One region of the Roseburia sp. AF20-18LB genome, then DNA from elsewhere that is predicted to be linked to it. Evidence: predicted binding sites of a transcription regulator. Region 1 holds the regulator's gene; the other holds the start of a gene.

What was found. The regulator NrdR, encoded in region 1, represses ribonucleotide reductase genes. The targets are predictions, from matches to a motif close to CACAANATNTTGTG.
Region 2: a site for NrdR is predicted at 2,284-2,297, ahead of nrdD (anaerobic ribonucleoside-triphosphate reductase). Genes of this name have one in related genera too.

Annotation. Positions count from the first base shown of each region.
Region 1 covers NZ_QTWP01000001.1:458,309-462,706, forward strand. The annotation lists gene DWX65_RS02235 (hypothetical protein) at 1-3, opposite strand, end outside; gene trmD (tRNA (guanosine(37)-N1)-methyltransferase TrmD) at 57-803, opposite strand; gene rimM (ribosome maturation factor RimM) at 812-1,357, opposite strand; gene DWX65_RS02250 (hypothetical protein) at 1,516-1,923, opposite strand; gene nrdR (transcriptional regulator NrdR) at 2,017-2,469, opposite strand; gene DWX65_RS02260 (YlmC/YmxH family sporulation protein) at 2,634-2,885, opposite strand; gene ychF (redox-regulated ATPase YchF) at 2,947-4,047, opposite strand; gene DWX65_RS02270 (DUF6548 family protein) at 4,234-4,398, opposite strand, start outside.
Region 2 covers NZ_QTWP01000001.1:630,203-634,600, reverse strand. The annotation lists gene DWX65_RS03095 (hypothetical protein) at 1-582, shown strand, start outside; gene DWX65_RS03090 (iron-containing alcohol dehydrogenase) at 745-1,962, shown strand; gene nrdD (anaerobic ribonucleoside-triphosphate reductase) at 2,394-4,398, shown strand, end outside.

The DNA of each region.
Region 1 (4,398 bases):
CACTACCGTCTTCCTCCTGCGGAATCTCTTCCATTCCTATTACTGCTAGACACATTCTAGCATTTACCCTGTGATTTGTCCAGCAAATGCTCAACCATTGCTTTCTCCTTTGCTGTCAAATCTGCATCTGCCAGCAAATCCGGTCTTCGTTCCATGGTTCTTTTAATGGATTGTTCTCTCCTCCATGCTTCTACTTTTGCATGGTCTCCGGAAAGCAAAATAGCTGGAACTTTCTTTCCCATCCAGTCTTCCGGTCTGCTATACTGCGGATATTCCAATAAATTTCCTTCAAAGGATTCTGTGGTTCCGGATTCATCATTTGCCAGTACGCCAGGCACCATACGGGATATCGCATCCACCATGACCATTGCCGGAAGTTCTCCTCCTGTCAGCACATAATCTCCAATCGACACATAATCCGTCACAATTTCTTCTAACACACGTTCATCGATGCCCTCATAATGCCCACAAAGCAGTACCAGGTCTTCTTCCTTCGCATAATCCTTTGCCATTTCCTGCTGAAACGTATTGCCCTGAGGTGTAAGATATACTGTTCTTGGCTTTCTTCCAATCTTCTGTGCCACTGCCTGCCACGCATCATAAATCGGCTGTGCCTGCATTACCATCCCGGCTCCGCCACCATACGGATAATCATCTACTTTTTTATGACGGTCTAATGTATAATCCCGGATGTTAATTGTTTCTATATTTAAAAGTCCTTTGCCAACTGCTCTTCCGATGATACTGGTATTCAGTCCCCGTTCTACCATATCCGGAAATAATGTTAATATATGAAAATTCATTTTGCTACCTACTTCTTATTAATATCACGAAGCCCATTTAAAAGGTGTACCGTAATGGTGCCTTCCTCTATATTGACATTTTTTACACAATCCTTAATTGCCGGAAGTAAAATATCATCTTCCCCATCTTTATGTAATACATAAATGTCATTTGCACCGGTCTGAAGTACATCCTTTACTTCACCTAAATCTTCTCCGTCATCTCCGGCTGCCTTTAAGCCAATCAAATCAGCAACGAAATACTCATTCGGAGCCAGCTTTACAGCATTTTCCCTTGTTACATATAGCCCTCTGCTCTTATACTTCTCTACATCATTTATATTATCAAATTCTTTGAATTTTAATATTACCAGATTTTTAAAGAAGCGCGCCTGTGTAACCTGAAGCTCCATCGGTTCTTTTCCAGTATCCAAAAATACCTGCTTCAGCTTTTTAAAACGCATGACATCATCTGTTGTCGGATATACCTTCACTTCGCCACGCACACCATGTGTATTGGTAAGTACACCTACCTGCAGCATTTCTTCCTTCCAGTCTTCCTGCACTTTCTTCATATTTTATCCTCTCTTATACTTCCCGTTCTTCAGGCAAGCCTGAATTTAATTATACAAAAGAAGCATAACTGCCGCAAGTAAAAAAGGTAAGATTCTTAAGAATTCTTAGGAATCTTACCTTCTAACGGTCTCTTACTTTTTTATAATCAAAATTGCTCTTATAAATTAAAGTTTTCTACATTTCGCACTTTTGCAGTATCCGTTGCAGTAATCTGCCGGATTCCGCTCTGTTCAATGTTCTCTCCCACAAAGAACTGATACTGCTGCAATACCTGATCTTTGTGCATATCGGATAATGCCTTCTCAACATCCAGGCTATGTATATCACTTTCAGAACCTTTCATCTCGTAGGTACGATCCGGCTGGTACTGTGCTGCATAATCTGCTGCCCCAAAATCCTGTTCTCTTCGTACCGGAGTCTCTAAGGTATCCTTCTGCTGCTGTTCAGATGCACCGGCATCTGCTGCCGTCTTAACAACCGGTGTATCTTCTACTGCATTCCGGATATTCTGTATGCTGTTGTAATCGTAAAATCCCGCATTGGGACGAATTCCTGAAATATTCATAACGATCACGTTCCTCACATCATAATTATCTGCTACTAATTTTATCGGATAAATTCAACCAAAATTAACCCTTTTCTCCAAAAAGATTTTCTTTTATTTATCCAGCATTTTCTTTAACTCATTCATAAAGGTATTTACATCCTTAAATTCACGATATACAGATGCAAAACGAACATACGCCACTGCATCTAAATCTTTAATCTTATCCATCAGAATCTCACCAATTACAGTACTTGGGATTTCCTTTTCTTCCCGATTAAAAATCTCTGTCTCCACTTCATCAACCAGTCTGGTTATCTGCTCCACCGATACCGGTCTCTTATGGCAGGCACGAAGTACACCTGCTTCAATCTTGGAACGGTCATACTGCTCTCTGCAGTTATCCTTTTTTATTACAATCAATGGAATTGTCTCAACTTTTTCATAAGTTGTGAAACGTTTTCCACAATCGTCACATAATCTTCTCCGACGAATGGAGTTATTGTCATCTGCCGGTCTCGAATCAATTACTCTGGTATTTTCACTGCTGCAAAATGGGCACTTCATCTTTTTTCTCCTATTCTAAAAACTACGCAAAACACGCTTTGTGAATTTTGCGTAAATAATACCGTTTTTCCATCACCAAACGTTCATAAAGAACTGCTGATATCAGCTTTTACAAATATTGGTCGTACTATTTTTAGTATAACTTTCTCGTATTCTTATGTCAACTAACTTTTCACATCTTCTACACAGACATCTACCAGAATAATATCCGGTCCAATCCGCACAACACGTTTCCATGGAATAATATATTCGCATGCCGGACAAAAAATACAGAAAAATTTTCCCGGCGCAGCTACAACCAGTGCACAGATTCTTCCATTGCACTCATCCAGTTCCAAATCCACCACATTTCCCAGGCAGCAACAGTCTGCAATATTAATCACCTGCTTTTCACACAATTCACAATAGCGTATCATGTGCCTGCCCCACTGTGCCTTTTCTTCTATTTATACTATGCCGGATTTTTCAAAAGGTTCCTTATACGTTGAAACGGAATAAAATAATATCGCCATCCTGAACAACGTAATCTTTTCCTTCCAGTCTTACCAGTCCCTTTTCTTTTGCTGCTGTCATGCTTCCACACTCAATCAGATGGTCATAGGATACCACCTCTGCACGTATAAATCCACGCTCGAAGTCGGTATGAATCTTTCCTGCCGCCTGCGGTGCCTTGGTTCCTTTGGTAATAGTCCATGCTCTTGTCTCATCTTCTCCTGATGTAAGGTAGCTGATAAGTCCTAACAATTTATAGCTTGCTGCAATCAGTTTCTCAAGACCGGATTCTTTTAATCCAAGGTCCTCTAAGAACATTGCTTTTTCATCATCATCTAATTCTGCAATTTCCTGTTCAATCTGTGCGCAGATAACAAATACTTCACTGTTTTCTGCGGCTGCCTGTTCTCTTACTCTTGCAACATGTGGATTGTCTGCACCATCATCTGCAAGGTCATCCTCACTTACATTTGCTGCATAGATAACCGGTTTTGCAGTTAATAAATTATAAGATGCAAACCATGCCTGCTCGTCCTCATCATCACTCAACGGATAAGTCTTTGCCATCTTTCCTTCTTCCAGATGTGCCTTTAAGGATTTCAAAAGTGCCTCTTCTTTTGCAAGTGTCTTGTCCATTCTTGCCTGCTTGGTAACTTTTGCAATTCTTCTTTCCAAGATTTCAATATCAGAAAAGATAAGTTCTAAATTAATGGTCTCAATATCACGAACCGGGTCAATGCTTCCGTCTACATGGACTACGTTGGTATCTTCAAAACAACGTACAACATGAACGATGGCATCTACTTCACGAATATTGGCAAGGAACTGGTTTCCAAGTCCCTCTCCTTTGCTGGCTCCTTTTACAAGTCCTGCAATATCTACAAATTCAATGACTGCCGGTGTTACTTTCTTGGAATGATACATCTCGCCTAACACCTTCAGACGGTTATCCGGTACAGTTACGATTCCCACATTCGGGTCAATGGTACAAAACGGATAATTGGCTGATTCTGCGCCTGCTTTGGTCAGTGAATTAAATAATGTACTTTTTCCTACGTTTGGTAAACCTACGATTCCTAATTTCATGATTTATATTTCTCCTTTGAAAAGTATTGTTTTTGCTGTATTAAAAACTTTCATACAATAACATATAGTGTACCACACGAAAGAAAAAATGTACATTTCTAATTTCTTATACCAGTTTGCCACCAGGCAGCATGATTAAAAACAGCACCTGTCATATTTCAATGGATGTTTCCATAACTAGAGCAATCATAACAGCATCTTTACACCGACAATAATTAAAATTATAACTGACACTATAATCAGGATTTTTCTCTCTGTCCAAAAATTGTCTGTTTTTCTAGTACTTTCAAATATCACATTTTCTCTTCTATTTACGGGCATATTAGAATTTATCTGTTGTTGCAATAATTG
Region 2 (4,398 bases), 170 kb from region 1:
GAATTGATTATAGCACTAGGAGTAACTGAAATTTCAATTTGCGATATTTATTCATTTGATGGAGAAAAGGTGGTAAATGTATTTGGCAATAGCAATTTTGAAAATAGATATTCGATTAATACAAATAATGTAATAGAACAATATCGAGCAGATGGTTACAGTCTGTATAGGTTATCTGGAATTGAATGCGTGGAATTACCAGAGAGTGAAAAAAATAGAATTCAAATAGACGATCAATGGGATTATACAGGAGATGAGTGGACAATATTTGCAGAAGATGTTCCTGCTGAGGTAGAAAATCTTAATTTGACAGAAGAATTTATATATGAGAAATTGGTAGAATATTATAGCAAAGGAACAGAGGATGATTCAGGAGAAGACATGATAGTAATGGAGGGAGATATGTATGAGGCAGATGATGGAAATATGCACTATTTTACTATGATAAGATGTGGTGTTCCTGGAAATGATGAAGCAACACAGGTATTATATGAAGTAGATGTGAATGCAGCAAATGGTAGAGTAAGACAGACAAGAGTTTTGACTGATAATAAGTTGACTATATTTAATATTATGGATTAGTAGTTTGTAATAAGACAGCAGTATGTGATATTTGGAAAATCCAACCAATTTTTATAAAAATTTCACAAAAAATAAGAAAAATCCAGTTACCTTTTGTATATTATTGTGTTATGATAAAAATATATCAGTAAACATACAATGATTATCAAGGAGGTATTACGAATGCAGAGATTTACATTACCAAGAGATTTATACCACGGCAAAGGTGCATTGGAGGCACTGAAGAACTTCGAAGGAAAGCGCGCAATGATCTGTGTTGGTGGAGGCTCCATGAAACGGTTTGGTTTCCTGGATAAAGCAGAGGCATATCTGAAAGAAGCAGGTATGGAAGTGGAACTGTTTGAAGGAATTGAACCGGATCCATCTGTTGAGACCGTGATGAAGGGTGCTGCCGCTATGGAGAAGTTCAAGCCGGACTGGATTGTAGCAATCGGTGGTGGTTCACCAATTGATGCTGCAAAAGCAATGTGGATTAAATATGAATATCCGGATATTACCTTTGAAGACATGTGTAAGGTATTTGGAATTCCGAAATTAAGAAAGAAAGCACATTTCTGTGCAATTTCTTCTACCTCAGGAACAGCAACAGAAGTAACTGCATTTTCCATTATTACGGATTATGAGAGGGGAATCAAATATCCGATTGCGGATTTTGAAATTACACCGGACGTAGCAATCGTTGACCCGGAACTGGCAGAGACCATGCCGCAGAAGCTGGTAGCCCACACCGGAATGGATGCGATGACACATGCCATTGAAGCGTATGTTTCAACTGCCAACAGTGATTTTACAGACCCGCTGGCACTCCATGCTATCGAAATGATTCAGCATGATCTGATTGATTCCTATAACGGAGATATGGCAAAACGTGATTCCATGCACAATGCCCAGTGTTTGGCTGGAATGGCATTTTCCAATGCACTGCTTGGAATCGTACATTCTATGGCACATAAGACCGGTGCCGCATTTGCCGACTACGGTGCACATATTATTCATGGCGCAGCTAATGCCATGTATCTGCCGAAGGTTATTGCATTTAATGCAAAGGATGAGACTGCAAAGAAACGTTATGGCGTGATTGCAGATTTTATGAAGCTTGGCGGAGAGACACTGGACGAGAAAGTCGCACTTTTAATCCAGTACCTGCGTAAGATGAATGATGACTTGAATATTCCGCACTGTATTAAGAACTACGGACTGGACAGCTATCCGGCTGAGCAGGGCTTTGTACCGGAAGAAGTATTCTTAGAGAGACTGCCTGAGATTGCAGCCAATGCAATTTTGGATGCCTGCACCGGCTCCAACCCAAGACAGCCAAGTCAGGAAGAAATGGAAAAACTGCTGAAATGCTGTTACTATGACACGGAAGTAGATTTCTAAAAAATAGATTAAAAAATAAAACCTCGTTTCGATATCGCATTGATATTTGAGACGGGGTTTTTACAGTCTGAAAAATGGTTTTACAAAGGTAATACCCCCACAGCACTGCGGGGGTACAAAGGGGAGTTATGAAAATTTATGAAAAAAGTTTTATCAAATAGAGAGACAAGACATTGGGGGATGAACCTGTTCTCTATTGATATTTGTAGTATACCCGGATTTTGTGAAAAATAATTGTCCAGATTATGAAAAAAGCGTTAAATTCTAAAAAAATTTTTCTGAAAAAAATTCACGAATCTTGTATATTTCCCTTGCGTAAAACACAAGATATGGTATACTGTATATGCGTTGAAGAGATTCGACACAAAATCTAGTACAGTTTTGTGCCGATTTTATGCGAATAGACTATTTTTTTATGGGAGAGGATTTCGATGAAAATCATTAAAAGAAGCGGCGCAGAGGCTGTTTTTGACATTTCAAAAATTATTATTGCAATCAATAAAGCGAACCATGAGGTGGTGGAAGCGGAACGATTGACTGCAGACCAGATTAAGGAGATTGCACAATATATAGAGGATTCCTGTAAGGATGCCAACCATGCCCTGAATGTAGAAGATATTCAGGACTTAGTGGAGGATCAGTTAATGGACAAGAGGGCTTTTTCTGTTGCCCGGAAATACATTACTTACCGCTATAAACGTGCCCTGGTACGTAAATCCAACTCTACGGATGAACAGATTTTAAGTCTGATTGAATGTAATAATGAAGAAGTAAAACAGGAGAATTCCAATAAGGATTCAACCGTAAACAGCGTGCAGCGTGACTATATGGCTGGTGAGGTGAGTAAGGATATTACCAGAAGATTCCTTCTTCCGGAGGATATTGTAGAGGCACATGAACAGGGAATTATCCATTTCCATGATGCAGATTATTTTGCACAGCATATGCATAACTGTGATCTGGTAAATTTAGAGGATATGTTACAGAACGGAACCGTTATCAGCGGAACCAGAATTGACAAGCCACATTCTTTCTCTACAGCATGTAATATTGCAACCCAGATTATTGCTCAGGTGGCAAGCTCCCAGTATGGCGGGCAGAGTATTTCACTGGCACATTTAGTACCATTTGTCCAGATCAGCCGTGAGAAAATTCATGCAGAGCTGCTGCAGACATTAAAAGAGAGCGGTGTGGAGCTGAGCGAAGAGAAGATTAACAGCATTGTGGAAAGAAGACTTCATGCGGAAATCGAACGGGGCGTACAGGTTATTCAGTATCAGGTGGTAACGCTGATGACTACCAACGGACAGTCCCCATTCGTAACCGTGTTCATGTATCTGAACGAAGCAAAGAATGAGCAGGAGAAAAAAGACCTTGCCATGATTATAGAGGAAGTGTTGGACCAGCGTTATCAGGGAGTTAAGAATGAGGATGGCGTATGGATTACACCGGCATTTCCAAAGCTGATTTATGTATTGGAAGAGGATAATATCCATGAGGATTCGGAATACTATTATCTGACGAAGAAAGCAGCAAAATGTACTGCAAAGCGTATGGTTCCGGATTATATTTCTGAGAAGAAAATGAAGGAATTAAAAGATGGCAACTGCTATACCTGTATGGGCTGCCGTTCCTTCCTTACCGTATATCATGATGAAGATGGCAAGCCAAAGTTCTACGGTCGTTTCAATCAAGGCGTGGTAACCTTGAATCTGGTAGATCTGGCATGCTCTTCCGGCGGAGATTTTGAAAAATTCTGGAAGCTATTTGATGAGCGTTTGGACCTTTGCTACCGTGCATTGATGGCGCGTCATAACCGCCTGAAGGGAACACCTTCTGATGTGGCACCGATTCTCTGGCAGTACGGAGCACTTGCCCGTCTGAAAAAAGGCGAGACCATAGACAAGCTTTTATATGGTGGATATTCTACTATTTCACTGGGTTATGCAGGACTTTGCGAATGTACCAGATATATGACTGGAAAACCACATACCGACCCGGCAGCAACACCATTTGCCTTAAAGGTAATGCAGCGGTTAAATGATGCCTGCAAGGAGTGGAAAGAGAAAGAAAATATTGATTTCTCCGTATATGGAACACCGCTTGAGTCTACCACCTATAAATTTGCAAAATGTTTACAGAAACGTTTCGGAGTTATTCCGGGTGTTACCGATAAGAATTACATTACCAACAGCTATCATGTGCATGTAACCGAAAACATCGATGCATTTACCAAGCTGAAATTCGAATCCCAGTTCCAGGCACTTTCACCGGGTGGAGCAATCAGCTATGTGGAAGTTCCGAACATGCAGGATAATCTGGATGCTGTTTTATCTGTAATGAAATTCATCTATGAGAATATCATGTATGCAGAGTTAAATACCAAAAGCGATTACTGCCAGGTATGTGGCTATGATGGTGAGATTCAGATTGTAA